One region of the Achromobacter mucicolens genome, then DNA from elsewhere that is predicted to be linked to it. Evidence: predicted binding sites of a transcription regulator. Region 1 holds the regulator's gene; the other holds the start of a gene.
The links. The regulator LexA, encoded in region 1, represses DNA repair genes until DNA is damaged. The targets are predictions, from matches to a motif close to ACTGTATNNNNATACAGT.
Positions count from the first base shown of each region.

Region 1 (7,900 bases):
GATCCAGGCTCGCGAAATCCTGGACCTGCGCGAGCGCTTGAACCGCATCCTGGCCCACAACACCGGGCAGAGCATGGAGCGCATCGAGCTGGATACGGAACGTGACAACTTCATGTCGGCCGAAGATGCGGTATCGTATGGACTGGTGGACAAGGTCATGGCCTCCCGGTCCGAAGGCTGACTTCCCGGTTGATCCAGACCCGCTGCCATCATGTTTGAGTAAGCGCATGCGCTAGGCCATGTACCCGGCCTGGCGCATCTTTACCTGAGATACGAAAGAAATATGCCTGAAAAAAAGGGATCGGCAGACGCTAAGGTGCTGCATTGCTCGTTTTGCAATAAAAGCCAGCACGAAGTCCGCAAGCTGATCGCGGGTCCGTCGGTATTCATCTGCGATGAATGCATCGACTTGTGCAACGACATCATCCGCGAAGAGGCGCAGGCCACCGCGCGCGCGGCGATTCGTTCCGAGCTGCCCACTCCGGCTGAAATCAAGACTTTCCTCGACCAGTACGTCATTGGGCAAACGTCGCCCAAGCGCATGCTGGCCGTGGCCGTCTACAACCACTACAAGCGCATTCGCCACGGCGAGATCAAGGGCGACGAAGTCGAGCTCTCCAAGAGCAACATCATGCTGATCGGGCCCACCGGCTCCGGCAAGACGCTCCTGGCCCAGACGCTGGCTCGCATGCTGAACGTGCCTTTCGTCATGGCCGACGCCACCACGCTGACCGAAGCGGGCTACGTGGGTGAAGACGTCGAAAACATCATTCAGAAGTTGCTGCAGAACTGCAACTATGAAGTCGAAAAGGCCCAGCGCGCCATCATCTACATCGACGAGATCGACAAGATCTCGCGCAAGTCCGACAACCCGTCCATCACGCGCGACGTGTCGGGCGAGGGCGTGCAACAGGCCTTGCTCAAGCTGATCGAAGGCACGGTGGCGTCGGTTCCCCCGCAGGGCGGCCGCAAGCATCCGAACCAGGACTTCGTCCAGGTCGACACCACCAACATCCTGTTCATCGTCGGCGGCGCCTTCGACGGGCTGGAAAAGGTCATCCGCGACCGTACTGAAAAGTCGGGTATCGGCTTTTCGGCGTCGGTACGTGCCAAGTCTGAACGTGGCGTGGGCGAACTCTTCTCCGAAGTGGAGCCCGAAGACCTCATCAAGTTCGGTCTCATTCCCGAACTGGTCGGTCGTCTGCCCGTGGTCGCGACGCTGGACGAGCTGGACGAAGCCGCACTGGTCCAGATCCTGACCGAACCCAAGAACGCCTTGCTCAAGCAGTTCCAAAAGCTGTTCGCCATGGAAGGCGCCGAGCTCGACGTGCGCCCGGCTGCGCTCAAGGCCATCGCCCGCAAGGCGCTGCGCCGCAAGACGGGTGCCCGCGGCCTGCGTTCCATCATTGAACAGGCACTGCTCGACACCATGTATGACCTGCCTTCCCAGGGCAACGTCAAGCGCGTGGTCCTCGACGAAAACGCCATCGAAGGCGAGGGCAAGCCCCTGCTGATCTACGCGGATGAAAATGCCGCGCCAGAGAAGCCGGAGCGCGGAGAAGTCCGCGACGCCGCCGCCTGATATTTCAAAAAAGCCCGTTCTAGTAACGGGTTTTTTTACCTAGGGCGCGCCTACATCCCCGATCGCACTTTTCAGCCGCCCGACATGGCCGCATACTGAAGGCGGTTCCAGGGCCTTTTTGGGGCCTTTTGGTGATCCAGGCGGCCGAGATCTTGAATTTTCGGCTATTGTTCCCATAACAGACGTAATTGACGAGTTTGCTCGGGTATTACCCGGGTGCCCCGTCCCCATACGCCGAGTCATACCGAGGAACCTCATATGTCTGCCAGCCAGACCCTGCCTTCCGACCCGATCGACCTTCCCCTGCTGCCGCTGCGCGATGTCGTAGTGTTCCCGCACATGGTCATCCCGCTGTTCGTCGGCCGACCGCGCTCCATCCGCGCGCTCGAGGTCGCGATGGAAGCGGGCAAAAGCATCATGCTGGTGGCCCAAAAGTCCGCCGGCAAAGATGACCCCACGCCTGAAGACGTCTACGAGATCGGCTGCGTCGCCGGCATCCTGCAGATGCTCAAGCTGCCTGACGGCACCGTAAAGGTGCTGGTCGAGGGTACGCAGCGCGCCCGCATCAACTCCATCGAAGACGCCGATTCGCACTTCACCTGCCAGGTGTCGCCGATCGAACCGGACGCCATGCAGGGCTCCGAAACCGAAGCCTTGCGCCGCGCCATCGTTGCTCAGTTCGAGCAATACGTAAAACTCAACAAGAAGATCCCGCCCGAGATCCTCACCTCGCTGGCTGGCATCGACGATGCTGGCCGCCTGGCTGACACGATCGCCGCGCATCTTCCCCTGAAGCTCGAGCAAAAGCAGAAGATGCTCGAGATCACGGGCACCTCTGAACGCCTCGAAGGTCTGCTCACGCAACTCGAAACCGAAATCGACATCCTCCAGGTCGAGAAGCGGATTCGCGGCCGCGTGAAGAAGCAGATGGAAAAGAGCCAGCGCGACTACTACCTGAATGAGCAGGTCAAGGCCATTCAGAAAGAGCTGGGCGAAGGCGAAGAGGGCGCGGACATCGAAGAGCTTGAAAAGAAGATCATCGCTGCCCACATGCCCAAAGAGGCGCGCAAGAAGGCCGATGCCGAGCTCAAGAAGCTCAAGCTCATGTCGCCCATGTCGGCCGAAGCCACGGTGGTGCGCAACTACATCGATACGCTCATCAATCTCCCCTGGAGAAAGAAAAGCAAGATTAACAACTCGATCAGCAACGCCGAAACGGTGCTGGACAACGACCACTACGGTCTCGAAAAGGTCAAGGAACGGATCCTCGAGTATCTTGCCGTGCAACAGCGCGTGGACAAGGTGAAGGCGCCGATCCTGTGCCTGGTCGGCCCTCCGGGCGTCGGCAAGACCTCGCTGGGTCAGTCGATCGCCAAGGCCACGAACCGCAAGTTCGTGCGCATGGCCCTGGGCGGCGTCCGTGACGAGGCCGAGATCCGCGGCCACCGCCGTACGTATATCGGTTCCATGCCCGGCAAGATCGTGCAGAACATGTCGAAGGTCGGCGTGCGCAATCCCCTGTTCCTGCTTGATGAAATCGACAAGCTGGGCATGGATTTCCGCGGCGATCCCTCGTCGGCCTTGCTCGAAGTGCTGGATCCGGAACAGAACCATACGTTCCAGGACCACTACATCGAGGTCGATTTCGATCTGTCGGACGTCATGTTCGTGGCGACCAGCAACACGCTGAACATTCCGCCGGCGCTGCTGGACCGCATGGAAGTGATCCGCCTGTCGGGTTACACCGAGGAAGAAAAGATCCACATCGCCCGCGACCATCTGCTGCCCAAGCTGATGAAGAACAACGGCGTGAAGGATACCGAGCTGACCGTGGACGACAGCGCGCTGCGCGATATCGTGCGCTACTACACCCGCGAAGCCGGTGTCCGTGCGCTCGAACGCGAAGTCGGCAAGATCTGCCGCAAGGTCATCAAGCAATTGCTGACCCAAAGCGATCGCGCCAAGGCCGAGGGCAAGACGCCGGAGGTCAAGGCGGTCAACGTCACGGCCGACAACCTCAGCGACTACCTGGGCGTGCGCCGCTACGCGTTCGGCATGGCCGAAAAGGAAAACCAGATCGGCCAGGTGACCGGCCTGGCGTGGACAGAAGTCGGCGGCGACCTGCTGACGATCGAAGTCGCGGACATGCCCGGCAAGGGCGTCATCCAGCGCACGGGTTCGCTCGGCGATGTGATGAAAGAGTCGGTCGAGGCGGCGCGCACGGTTGTGCGTTCGCGGGCTCGCCGTCTGGGCTTTGCCGATAGCGTCTTCGAAAAGCACGACATGCACGTGCACGTGCCGGAAGGCGCAACGCCCAAGGACGGTCCGTCCGCGGGTATTGCGATCACCACCGCCATGGTCTCGGCGCTGTCGCGCATTCCGGTGCGCGCCGACGTCGCCATGACGGGCGAGATCACGCTGCGTGGTGAAGTCCTGCCGATCGGCGGTCTGAAGGAAAAGCTGCTGGCCGCCCACCGCGGCGGTATCAAGACGGTTCTGATCCCGGAAGAAAACGTCAAGGACTTGGCGGAGATCCCGGATAACGTCAAGAACCACCTTGAGATCGTGCCGGTCCGCTGGATCGACAAGGTGCTGGAACTGGCCTTGGAGCGTCTGCCGGAGCCCCTGGCCGAGGAAGAAGCCGTCAAGGAGCCGCTGGTTGCCAAACCTGCGGAACCTGGCTCGACCGACCCGGTGATGAAGCACTGATGGCGTCTTGAACGCCGGGGCGCCCTCGAAAGAGGGTGCCCGAAGCCGAAAGGCGTCACCAGATCTTGTTGACGCCCGAAAGCAAAAAACCCCGCTCTCTGAGCGGGGTTTTCTTTTTGGTGGGCTTGCCTGCCAGTTTGGCCGGGTGGGGTGGGAGCGCCCGCCAGAGAACTGCAGCCTAGTGCAGCGCTTGCGTGCGGATGAGACCCACCGCAATGCCTTCCAGCGCAAATTCCTGATCGGCCTTGACCACGATCGTTTCGAAGTCGGGGTTTTCAGGCAGTAGTTCGATATGGCCGTTCTGGCGTTGGAGCCGCTTGACCGTGACGTCGTCGCCCAGACGGGCCACCACGATCTGGCCATTGCGCGCTTCAGACGCCTTCTTGACGGCCAGCAGATCGCCTTCGAGGATGCCCGCGTCGCGCATGCTCATGCCGCGCACCTTCAGCAGGTAGTCGGGGGCTTGTGCGAAAAGGCTGGGATCCACGCCAACTTCGCGCTCGACGTGCTCGGCAGCAAGGATGGGGCTGCCAGCTGCCACGCGGCCGACCAGCGGCAGGAGAAGCTGGGCGAGCGCGGGGATGGGAAGCGACGATTGCACCGGCGCGGCGGCGGCATCTTTGAGCCGGATGCCGCGTGAGGCGCCAGCCGTGAGTTCGATGGCCCCCTTGCGTGCCAATGCCTTGAGGTGGTCTTCTGCGGCGTTGGGAGAGCGAAAACCCAAGGCCTGGGCAATTTCGGCGCGGGTCGGCGGAAAGCCGGTGCGCGCGACCGTTTGCCTGATGAGGTCCAGGATTTGTTGTTGGCGATCCGTGAGTTTGCTGGCCATGGCGATGATCCGGTGTGAACGGACTGTACATATATACAGCGCCATTCTGGGGGACGTAGCGCAAAAAAGCAAGCGGGGCACGATGCCAATAAAAACGGGACCCGAAGGTCCCGTTTCGACTGCTGACGGCGCACTGCCGACGTGATTTACAGCACGGCTGCGATGCCGGCTGCCACCTTGTCGATGTTGCCGCTGTTCAGCGCGGCCACGCAGATGCGGCCGCTGGACACGGCGTAGACGCCGTGTTCTTCGCGCAGGCGGTCCACTTGGGCGGCGGACAGGCCCGAGTACGAGAACATGCCGCGTTGCTTGAGCACGAAGCTGAAGTCCTGCTTGCCGCCGTGTTCCTTGATCTTGTCGACCAGTTGAGCACGCATCAGGCGGATGCGATCACGCATGCCGGCCAGTTCTTCTTCCCACAGGGCAAACAGCTCGGGCGTGTTCAGCACCGTCGAGACGACCGTGCCGCCGTGCGTGGGCGGGTTCGAATAGTTGGTGCGGATGACGCGCTTGAGCTGGCTCAGCACGCGCGTGGCTTCGTCCTTGCTGCCGGCGACCACGGTCAGCGCGCCGACGCGCTCGCCGTACAGCGAAAACGACTTCGAGAACGACGAGCTGATGAACATGGTCATGTCCATGTCGGCGAACAGGCGCACGACTGCAGCGTCTTCCTTGAGGCCGTCGCCGAACCCTTGGTAGGCGATGTCCAGGAACGGGACCAGGTTGTTTTCCTTCACGACGGCGGCGATCTGCTTCCACTGGTCGGCGGTGGGGTCAGCGCCGGTGGGGTTGTGGCAGCATGCGTGCAGCACGACGATGGTCTTGGCGGGCGCGGCCTTCAGGTCGGCCAGCATGGCTTCGAAGTTCAGGCCACGGGTGGCGGCGTCGTAGTAGGCGTACGTGCCGACTTCAAAGCCGGCGCGTTCGAACAGCGCGCGGTGGTTTTCCCAGCTGGGATCGCTGATCAGCACCTTCGAGCCCGGCAACAGCTGGCGCAGGAAGTCGGCGCCGATCTTCAGGGCGCCGGTGCCGCCCAGGGCTTGCGTGGTCAGCACGCGGCCTGCGGCGGCCAGTGCGGAGTCCTTGCCCAGGAGCAGGGCCTGCGCACCGGCGTTGTAGCCGGCAATGCCTTCGATCGGAAGATAGCCGCGGGCGGCAGCGGCTTCGATGCGGGCGGTTTCGGCCTTGCGCACTGCGCCCAGGAGCGGGATCCGTCCCTGATCATCGTAATACACGCCCACGCCCAGGTTCACTTTACCGGGGCGGGTATCCGCGTTGTATTGTTCGTTCAGACCAAGAATGGGGTCGCGCGGCGCGAGCTCGACGGAATCGAAAAGGGTGCTCATGGGACTCTGATGAGGTGGGTGGACGCAGTACGAGGTGCTGTGGATAATGGGGGGTTTACCCTGGAACAGTCTAGCATGCCTAAGAGCGCAATAGACCCAAGCGCGGGGGCTCCCGCAGCAGGTCCGGGATTCGTCGATTTCCCTGACAGCCCCTTTCATCTCTACCAACCCTATCCGCCGGCGGGAGACCAGCCCACGGCCATCGCAGGGCTGACCCAGGGTGTCGAAGACGGCCTCATGTACCAGACGCTTCTGGGCGTGACCGGGTCGGGCAAGACCTACACCATGGCCAACGTCATTGCGCGCATGGGCCGTCCGGCGCTGGTGCTTGCGCCCAACAAGACGCTGGCCGCGCAGCTCTACGCCGAAATGCGCGAGTTCTTCCCGAAGAACGCGGTCGAGTACTTCGTTTCTTACTACGACTACTATCAGCCCGAGGCCTACGTGCCGACGCGCGACCTGTTCATTGAGAAGGATTCGTCCATCAACGAACACATCGAGCAGATGCGGCTGTCGGCCACCAAGAGCCTGCTCGAGCGCCGCGACACGATCATCGTGGGCACCGTGTCGTGCATCTACGGTATCGGCAACCCCGGCGACTATCACGCGATGGTGCTGATCCTGCGTGCGGGGGACCAGATCGCCCGGCGCGAGATCCTCGCGCGCCTGGTCGCCATGCAGTACACCCGCAACGACGCGGAGTTCACGCGCGGGGTGTTTCGCGTGCGGGGCGAAACCATCGATATCTTCCCGGCGGAAAGCGCCGAGCTCGCGTTGCGCGTGACGCTGTTCGACGACGAAATCGAAAGCCTGGAATTGTTTGACCCGCTGACTGGCCGTATCCGCCAGAAGCTGCCGCGCTTCACTGTCTATCCCGGTTCGCACTATGTGACGCCGCGCGACACCGTGCTGCGCGCCATCGAAACCATCAAGGAAGAACTGCGCGAACGCGTCAAGCGCTTCGTTGACGACGGCCATCTGGTCGAGGCGCAGCGTCTGGAGCAGCGCACCCGCTTCGATCTGGAAATGCTGCAGGAGCTGGGATTCTGCAAGGGCATCGAGAACTACTCGCGCCATCTGTCCGGCGCCGCGCCGGGCGAGCCGCCTCCGACCCTGATCGACTACCTGCCGTCCGACGCGCTGATGTTCATCGACGAAAGCCACGTGACCATCGGCCAGCTTAGCGCCATGTATCGCGGAGACCGGTCGCGCAAGGAAACGTTGGTGCAGTACGGTTTTCGTCTGCCGTCCGCGTTGGACAACCGCCCGCTCAAGCTCGAAGAGTTCGAAGCGCGGATGCGCCAATGCGTGTTCGTTTCGGCAACGCCGGCCGCGTACGAACAAGAACATGCGGACAACGTCGTGGAGCAGGTGGTGCGCCCCACGGGGCTGGTCGATCCACTCGTGCAGGTGCTGCCCGCCCGCACGCAGGTG
Region 1 covers NZ_CP123364.1:3,307,460-3,315,359, reverse strand. The annotation lists gene clpP (ATP-dependent Clp endopeptidase proteolytic subunit ClpP) at 1-181, shown strand, start outside; gene clpX (ATP-dependent Clp protease ATP-binding subunit ClpX) at 284-1,582, shown strand; gene lon (endopeptidase La) at 1,841-4,291, shown strand; gene lexA (transcriptional repressor LexA) at 4,470-5,120, opposite strand; gene QEP15_RS15070 (amino acid aminotransferase) at 5,267-6,466, opposite strand; gene uvrB (excinuclease ABC subunit UvrB) at 6,542-7,900, shown strand, end outside.

Region 2 (7,900 bases), 1.8 Mb from region 1:
CGGCATGCTGCCCAGGACTTCCACGTGATTGGCCGGCAAGCCGGTTTCCTCTTGCGCCTCGCGCAGCGCCGCCGCCACGGGCGTGGCGTCGCTGGTCTCGATGCGGCCACCGGGAAAACTGATCTGGCCCGCGTGATCATGCAGATGCGCCGCGCGCTGCGTCAGCATGATGTTCACGCCCTCGTCACGGGTCACCAGCGGAATCAGCACGGCGGCAGGCACCGGCGCGCCCTCTCGCCCGGGATAGCGCAGGTCGTTGTCACGCGACAACTCCAGCGTCCAGGTGGACGGCTGGCTCAGCGTGCCTCGCAGCGAGTCCGGCGTGAGCAGGCGGGTCGGCACGGGCGGCAGCGCTTCGTTGGCCACCACCCACGGTTGCGTCGCGGGATCGAAGCCGGGACGCGCCAGCGGCCGTCGGGGCCGCGCGGAAGACGAGGAATCAGACATACGGCTCAGAAATAAGAAAAAAGGCACCCTCGCAGGTGCCTTTTTAACCCGGAAACCCGTGCCGGACGGAAACGCGGGTTGGCGTGTACGTCCAACACTGGCAGGGCCGTGTACCGATAAGCGATCAAGCCGCGTTGGCTTGCTTGCTGACCAGCTTTTCCTTGATGCGAGCCGACTTGCCCGAGCGCGAGCGCAGGTAGTACAGCTTGGCGCGGCGCACGTCGCCGCGGCGCTTCACTTCGATGCTGGCGATTTGCGGCGAGTACAGCTGGAACGTACGTTCCACGGCTTCACCCGACGAAATCTTGCGCACGGTGAACGCGGAGTTCAGACCGCGATTGCGCTTGGCAATCACAACGCCTTCGAAAGCCTGCACGCGCTTGCGGGTGCCTTCGACAACGTTGACGCTCACGATGACGGTGTCACCAGGAGCAAATTCAGGCTTGGCTTGACCGCCGGTCAGACGGGCAATTTCTTCCTGTTCCAGGATAGCGATGAGGTTCATGTGAACTCCTAGATCATCATGCCTTTGCGGGGTAATACTTTTGCCGTTCAGTATTGTGAGTGCTATGCCGCAAGCAGAGGATGAGATTTGGCAAACCGATGATTCTACACCAAAATTCCGCCAGGCCTCGGGTAACATCTGCGGCTTGAGCATGGTTTGCGGTACCCTTCCAACTCCCTGTAACAAACACGTCATCTGACGCTGTTCCCTCATGTCGTACTCGTCCCTGTTATTGGTCGTCCTGGCGGCGATGGCCCACGCCACGTGGAACCTCCTTGCCAAGCGCGCGGCCATGGTGGGCGCGCCCTTCGTGTTCGCGTACGGCCTGTGCGCCTCGGTGCTGTATGCGCCCTGGGTGATCTGGGTGTTGATGCACGACGGCATGAACTGGACCTGGCCCGTCGTCGGGGCAATCCTGGCGTCCAGCCTGTTGCATCTGGGCTACAGCCTGTGCCTGCAACGCGGCTATCAGGTGGCCGACCTGTCCGTGGTGTATCCGATTGCCCGGGGCACCGGCCCGCTGCTTTCCACCACGGGCGCCTTCCTGCTATTGGGCGAGCCAGCCACCCACACCGGGATTGCGGGCATGCTGTGCGTGGTCGCCGGGGTGCTGCTGATCGCCACCCAGGGACGGCTGGCCATCTTCAAGCAGCCGCAGGCGTGGATCGGCGTGCGCTGGGGTGTGGTGATCGGCCTGTTCATCGCCGCTTATACGGTGGTGGACGCGTACGGTGTGAAAGTGCTGCTGATCAGCCCGGTGCTGTTCGACTGGTTCACCTGTGTAACCCGCACCGCGATGATGACGCCCCACATGCTGCGCCGCCCCACGCATTCGTGGGAATCCATGCGCGGACATTGGCATCTGGCGCTGGCCGTGGGTTTTCTGTCGCCGCTGGGGTACATCCTGGTGCTGTATGCATTGCGCAACGGCGCGCCGCTGAGCCTGGTGGCGCCTGCCCGCGAAATGTCCATGATGCTCGGCACCCTGGCCGGCATGTTCCTGCTGCGTGAAAAAGTGGGCGTCGGCCGTCTGGCCGGTTGCGTGTCCATTCTGGCGGGCGTGATCCTGTTGGGATCGAGCTGACCGCCGCGTGGCAGCGTATTCAGAATCCGCCCGCCACGCCCAACCACATCAGGCCGGGAATCATTGCGCCCCAGGCCAACACCAGCACGACGTCCGTGATCATGGCTTTCATGGTGAGCTGGTTGGCAACGGGCTGAGCCTTGGCGTCACCGATGCTGTGATCACGCGCGCCCGAGGCGGCCGGCACGGCTGCGGGAACGGGAGCGGCGGCCGGAGCCGAAACGCTCGCCGGGGTGTCGACCGCAGGATCGCCTGCCGCAGGACTGATGGCCACTTCCTCAGGCGTGGGCGCCGGCGGGAACGGCCAGCGGGCGGGCATGCGGGTGGCACGCGTGCGCGGGCCAGAGGCCGAACCGCTCCAGGGCAGGGCCATGCCAGTCAGGCTGGCGCAGAACGCGCGGGCGCGGTTGGCGCCGCGGCGCAGCGGGTTCAGGGAAACGGCGAGCTCATCCTGCAGGACGGAAAAATCAGCGGTGTTCATGGGAACTCCTTGGATAAACGTTCCAGCGCCGAGGCGATTCGCCCTGGCATGCACCCGAGGCAACAGTAGCCTGCGGTCAGTCGAACAAAGACAATTGGCCGGCGGCCATGGCGCGCAACTGGCGCGCACCGCGCCCGTACGCGCCGCTGACCGCGGGCAAACCACCAGGAAAAGGGACCCCTGAAGACGCTTTCGCGCCAGCCGGGGATGGGAAATCGGAGTCGGCACCGCCGGCATCACCCGGCGGAACCGCGGCCGGGCCCGCGGGAGCCGCAACCGCAGCCACGGCCGCAGCGTCGAAAAGCGACGCTGAAGCGCCAGGCCCCACAGGGGGCGCAAAGCGGCTGCAATCGAGCGACAAGCGGGTGCGGTTGAGCCCCAGCTTGCGCGTGGCAACCGCAAAACGCTGGCGCAGCAGGTCGGCCCAGATGCCCGTCCCACGCATGCGTGACCCGAAGTTGGGATCGTTGCGGCGGCCGTTGCGCAGGTCTTCGATGCGATGCAGGACGCGCTGCGCGCGGTCGGGATAGTGGGCGTTGAGCCAGTCTTCGAACAGGGTCTTGACCTCCCAGGGCAGGCGCAGGACCGTGTAGCTGGCGTAGTGCGCGCCGGCGGCCTTGGCCTCCTGGAGGATGTGTTCCATGGATTCGTCGTTGATGAACGGAATGACCGGGGCCACCAGCACGCCCACCGGCACGCCGGCGTCGGTCAAGCTGCGCACCGCTTCAAGGCGGCGCCACGGCGCGGCGGCGCGGGGCTCCAGCGTGCGGGCCATGCCGGCATCCAGCGTGGTGATGCTGATGTAGACCACCACGAGGTTCTGCTGCGCCAGGGCGGCCAGCAGGTCCAGGTCGCGGGCGACCAGCGCGTTCTTGGTGACGATGGTGACCGGATGCCGGGTTTCGAGCATGAGCTCGAGCATGCCCCGCGTCAGGCGCCAGTCGCGTTCGATGGGCTGGTAGGCGTCAGTGGCCGAGCCGATGTTGATGGGCGACGGCTTATAGCCGGGCCGGGACAGTTCGGCGCGCAGCGCTTGCACGGCGTTGGCCTTGGCGACCAGGCGGGTTTCGAAGTCCAGCCCGGGCGAATAGCCCAGGTAGGAATGCGTGGGCCGGGCATAGCAATACACGCAACCGTGCTCGCAGCCGCGGTACGGATTGGCGGCGACGTCGAAGGGGATGTCCGGGGAATCGTTGCGCGACAGGATCTTGCGCGCTTCTTCCGCAGTGACCGTGGTCTTGGGTGGGGACGGCGCGCAGCGGGTGTCGGGCAGGATGGGGATAACGGGGGAGCGGACCGCCTCGCTGGCGTCCGGCGCGTTATCGGGGACGGGGTCGATGAAATCGGCCGGCAGACCGGACGCGGACCAGCCGTCGTCGACCTGCACGCGGTCATCGCGCTGAAAGCGATGCCGAACATTAGTAACCGCACCCCGACCGCGCAAGGCGGCGGGGGCGGCAGCCGGGGACCCAGAACCGGCGGGAAAAGAATGATCGGTGCGTGCCATAAAAACTACTGTACAAAAACACAGTGGTTTTGACAAGCACCAAAAGCCTTTTCGTAAGACAGCCCAACTTTACCGCAAGAAGAAGACATCGTCTGAACAATTCGATTTCATCTTGCGATATCGCCCGGGAACCCGCGCCAACATTAGGTTTGGACGAAAAACAACACGAAAATCCGGGGCGAAATTCAGCGATTTCGCCCCGGATTGCGGCTTACCGCAGCATGCCGGCGGCAGCCGTCTGATGCGTGGCCTCGTCGATCAGAATGAACGCGCCGGTTGCCGCCACATCGTCGTAGCGATCGACCGCGAGCGACTCGCGCGTGGTGAGCGTCACGCGTCCGATGTCGTTCATGCGCAGCGTGCCTTCGGTGTTCTCGACTTCCTGCAGTTCGTGGATGTCCCGATGCGACAGCACCGCACGCACCTTCGCCGACGTCAGTCGCGTGCCCGACTTGAGCAGATACTTGCGCGCCGGATTCAAGGCCTGCGCGTCCAGCCAGCACAGCTCGGCTTCGAACTCGCGCGACACCTGCGCCGGCGCGGCCGTGTGCACGATCACGTCACCGCGCGACACGTCGACATCGCGGTCCAGCACCAGCGTGATGGAGTCGCCCGCCACCGCTTCGTCAAGCGTGCGGTCGAATGCGCGCACTTCCTGCACCACCGCCGTCACGCCAGATGGCTGCACCGTCACCGCGTCTCCCGGGCGCACCACGCCACTGGCGAGCCGGCCCGCGTAGCCGCGGAAATCATCGGCGCGCTCGCCGCCATGGCGCGCCACCCACTGCACCGGAAAGCGCAGCGGCAACGCGCGGCCGTCGCCCGACAAATCCAGCGATTCCAGGAGCGCGAGCAGCGGCTGCCCGTCGTACCAGGGCGTCTTGCCGGACAGCGTGACGACGTTGTCGCCGCTCAGCGCCGACAACGGCAATGCGTCGAAATGCGCGATGCCCAGCTTGCCGGCCAGGTCCGCATAGGCGTCGCGGATGCGTTCGAATACGGCGCGGTCCCAGTTCACCAGGTCCATCTTGTTCACCGCGACGACGATGTGACGTATGCCCAAAAGGCGCGCGATGGTGCTGTGCCGCTTGGTCTGCGGCAGCAGCTTGCCGTCGGCGGCGCGGGTCGCGTCGATGAGGATGACCGCGACATCCGCGGTCGATGCGCCAGTCACCATGTTGCGCGTGTACTGCTCGTGCCCCGGCGCATCGGCGATGATGAATTTGCGCGTCGGCGTCGAGAAGTAGCGGTACGCCACGTCGATGGTGATGCCCTGCTCGCGTTCGGCTTCCAGGCCGTCCGTCAGCAGCGAGAAATCGATGCCGTCGCCCGCGACGCGCTTGTGCTTGGCGCGCGAGATCGCATCGAGCTGGTCGGCAAACACGCCCTTGCTGTCATACAGCAGGCGGCCGATCAGCGTGGACTTGCCATCGTCGACGGAGCCCGCCGTGATCAGGCGCAGCACGCCGGTGTCGGCGCCGGAAAGAAAGGAATCGTTCAGTGCGTTCATGTGGTTCCCCAGACGCCGGCGTGCGCCGGCGCGTCTTTTCGTTCAGAAATAGCCTTCCTTCTTGCGGCGCTCCATGGAGGCCTCGGAAGTCTGGTCGTCCATGCGCGTGGCGCCGCGCTCGGTGATGTCCGTCACGGCGGTCTCGGCGATGATGGCCATGGTGTCGCCGGCGTCGGAGGCGACCGGGCACGTGCACGAGATATCGCCCACCGTGCGGAACCGGACCGACAGGCGTTCGACCTGTTCGCCCTCGGCCGGCGGCGTCAGGCGGGTGACGGGCACCAGCAGACCCTTGCGGCGCACCACCTCGCGCTCGTGCGCGAAGTAGATCGACGGCAGCGCCAGCTGTTCGCGCTGGATGTACTGCCAGACGTCCAGCTCGGTCCAGTTCGAGATCGGGAAGACGCGCATGTTCTCGCCGCGATGCACGCGCGTGTTGAACAGGCTCCAGAGCTCGGGACGCTGGGCCTTGGGATCCCATTGGCCGAACTCGTCGCGGAACGAAAAGATGCGTTCCTTGGCGCGAGCCTTTTCCTCGTCGCGGCGCGCGCCGCCGATGCAGGCGTCAAAGCCGAATTCCTCGATGGCTTCCAGCAGCGTCACCGCCTGGGCCGCATTGCGCGAGTCGGTCTCGCGGCGCAGCACGACGCTGCCGCGCTTGATCGAATCCTCGACGCTGCGCACGATCAGCGTCTCGCCCAGCTCGGCCGCGCGGGCATCGCGAAAGGCGATCACCTCGTCGAAGTTGTGGGCGGTGTCGATGTGCATCAGCGGAAACGGGAAGCGGCCCGGACGGAAGGCCTTTTCGGCCAGGCGCAGGAGCACCACGGAATCCTTGCCGCCCGAAAAAAGCAGGACGGGCTTTTCGCATTCGGCCGCGACTTCACGCAGGATGAAGATCGCTTCCGATTCCAGCCAATCCAGGTGGCTGCGTTGAATAACAGCAGACATAGGTTTTCCCCTAAAACGATTTTGAATTCATGGCCGCGCTCAATCGGCGCGCGCCGCAATGGTGATGACCCGGTTGCCCGCGTGCAGGCCGCATTCCTTCGAGTCGGACGATTCCCACCACCACCGCCCTGCCCGCAGGTCCTCGCCGGGGCGGATGGCGCGCGTACAGGGTTCGCAACCGATGGACGGGTAGCCCTGGTCGTGCAGCGGGTTGTAGGGAATGCCGAGCGCGCGGATGGCGGACCAGATGTCGTCCTCGCTCCACTCGGCCAGCGGGTTGAATTTGTAAAGGCCGAAGGTCTTGTCGTCCTCTTCGAGCAGCAGCTCGCCGCGCGTCGTGGACTGCGCGCGCCGCTGTCCGGTGATCCAGGCGCCGCGGCCGGCCAGCGCGCGCTTGAGCGGCTCGACCTTGCGAATCTGGCAACAGGCCTTGCGCAGCTCGACGCTTTCGTAGAAAGCATGGGCGCCATGCGCGGCGACGTGTTCGTCGACCGCCGCCTGCACGGGCCGGAACACCGTGATCTCGCGGCCGTAGCGTTCGCGCACCGCATCCAGCACGCCCAGCGTCTCGGCATGCAGCCGCCCCGTGTCCAGCGTGAAGACCTCAAGATCCAGGTCCGAGCTGTAGATGGCATGCGTCAGCACCATGTCCTCGGCCGCCAACGACGAGGCCAGCGCGGCGTCCGGGTAACGCCGGCGGATGTCCGCCAGCCGCCCGGTCAGGTCGCGCCAGCGCGCCGCCAGGGCGGGTTCAAGTTCTGAAGTGAGTTCCGTTGTGGTCATGGTTGCACCGCGAAAATACGGGCGCGCCGGGGACGCGCCAGCAGGATCTCGCCATCCTGCAGATTGAGTTGCTGATAAAGGGATTCGGGCACCTCGGCCTCGATGATGGCGTCCGAGTCCTGGCGCGCCAGTTCCAGGTATGCGCTGGGGCCTGCCAGATAGGCGTGAGACAGCCGAACGGCAATGCCCTCGGCGCCGGCGCGGTAGCGCTCGACCTCGAACTCATGCGGCCGCACGTAGGCCGTGGCGCGCTGCGCGTCGGCCTGCGCCAGCTCCGGGGCCGGTAGCGACAGGCCGGCGCCTTCCCACACCCCGCGCGTGGCGGTGCCTTGCAGTTGATTCACGTCGCCCAGGAATCCGTAGACGAACGGCGTGGCCGGACTTTCCCAGACCTCGCGCGGCGTGCCCACCTGCTCGATGCGGCCGGCGTTCATCAGCACCACGCGGTCCGAGACTTCCAGCGCCTCTTCCTGATCGTGCGTGACGAACACGCTGGCCACGTGCAGTTCGTCGTGTAGCCGCCGCAGCCAGCGGCGCAGCTCCTTGCGCACCTTGGCGTCCAGCGCGCCGAAGGGCTCATCGAGCAGCAGCACGCGCGGCTCGACCGCCAGCGCACGCGCCAGGGCGATGCG
Region 2 covers NZ_CP123364.1:1,496,661-1,504,560, reverse strand. The annotation lists gene QEP15_RS06795 (CoA pyrophosphatase) at 1-447, opposite strand, end outside; gene rplS (50S ribosomal protein L19) at 572-952, opposite strand; gene QEP15_RS06785 (DMT family transporter) at 1,164-2,036, shown strand; gene QEP15_RS06780 (hypothetical protein) at 2,056-2,517, opposite strand; gene QEP15_RS06775 (PA0069 family radical SAM protein) at 2,594-4,024, opposite strand; gene QEP15_RS06770 (sulfate adenylyltransferase subunit 1) at 4,236-5,534, opposite strand; gene cysD (sulfate adenylyltransferase subunit CysD) at 5,577-6,485, opposite strand; gene QEP15_RS06760 (phosphoadenylyl-sulfate reductase) at 6,525-7,268, opposite strand; gene QEP15_RS06755 (sulfate/molybdate ABC transporter ATP-binding protein) at 7,265-7,900, opposite strand, start outside.
Region 2: a site for LexA is predicted at 4,032-4,049, ahead of QEP15_RS06775 (PA0069 family radical SAM protein). Genes of this name have one in related genera too.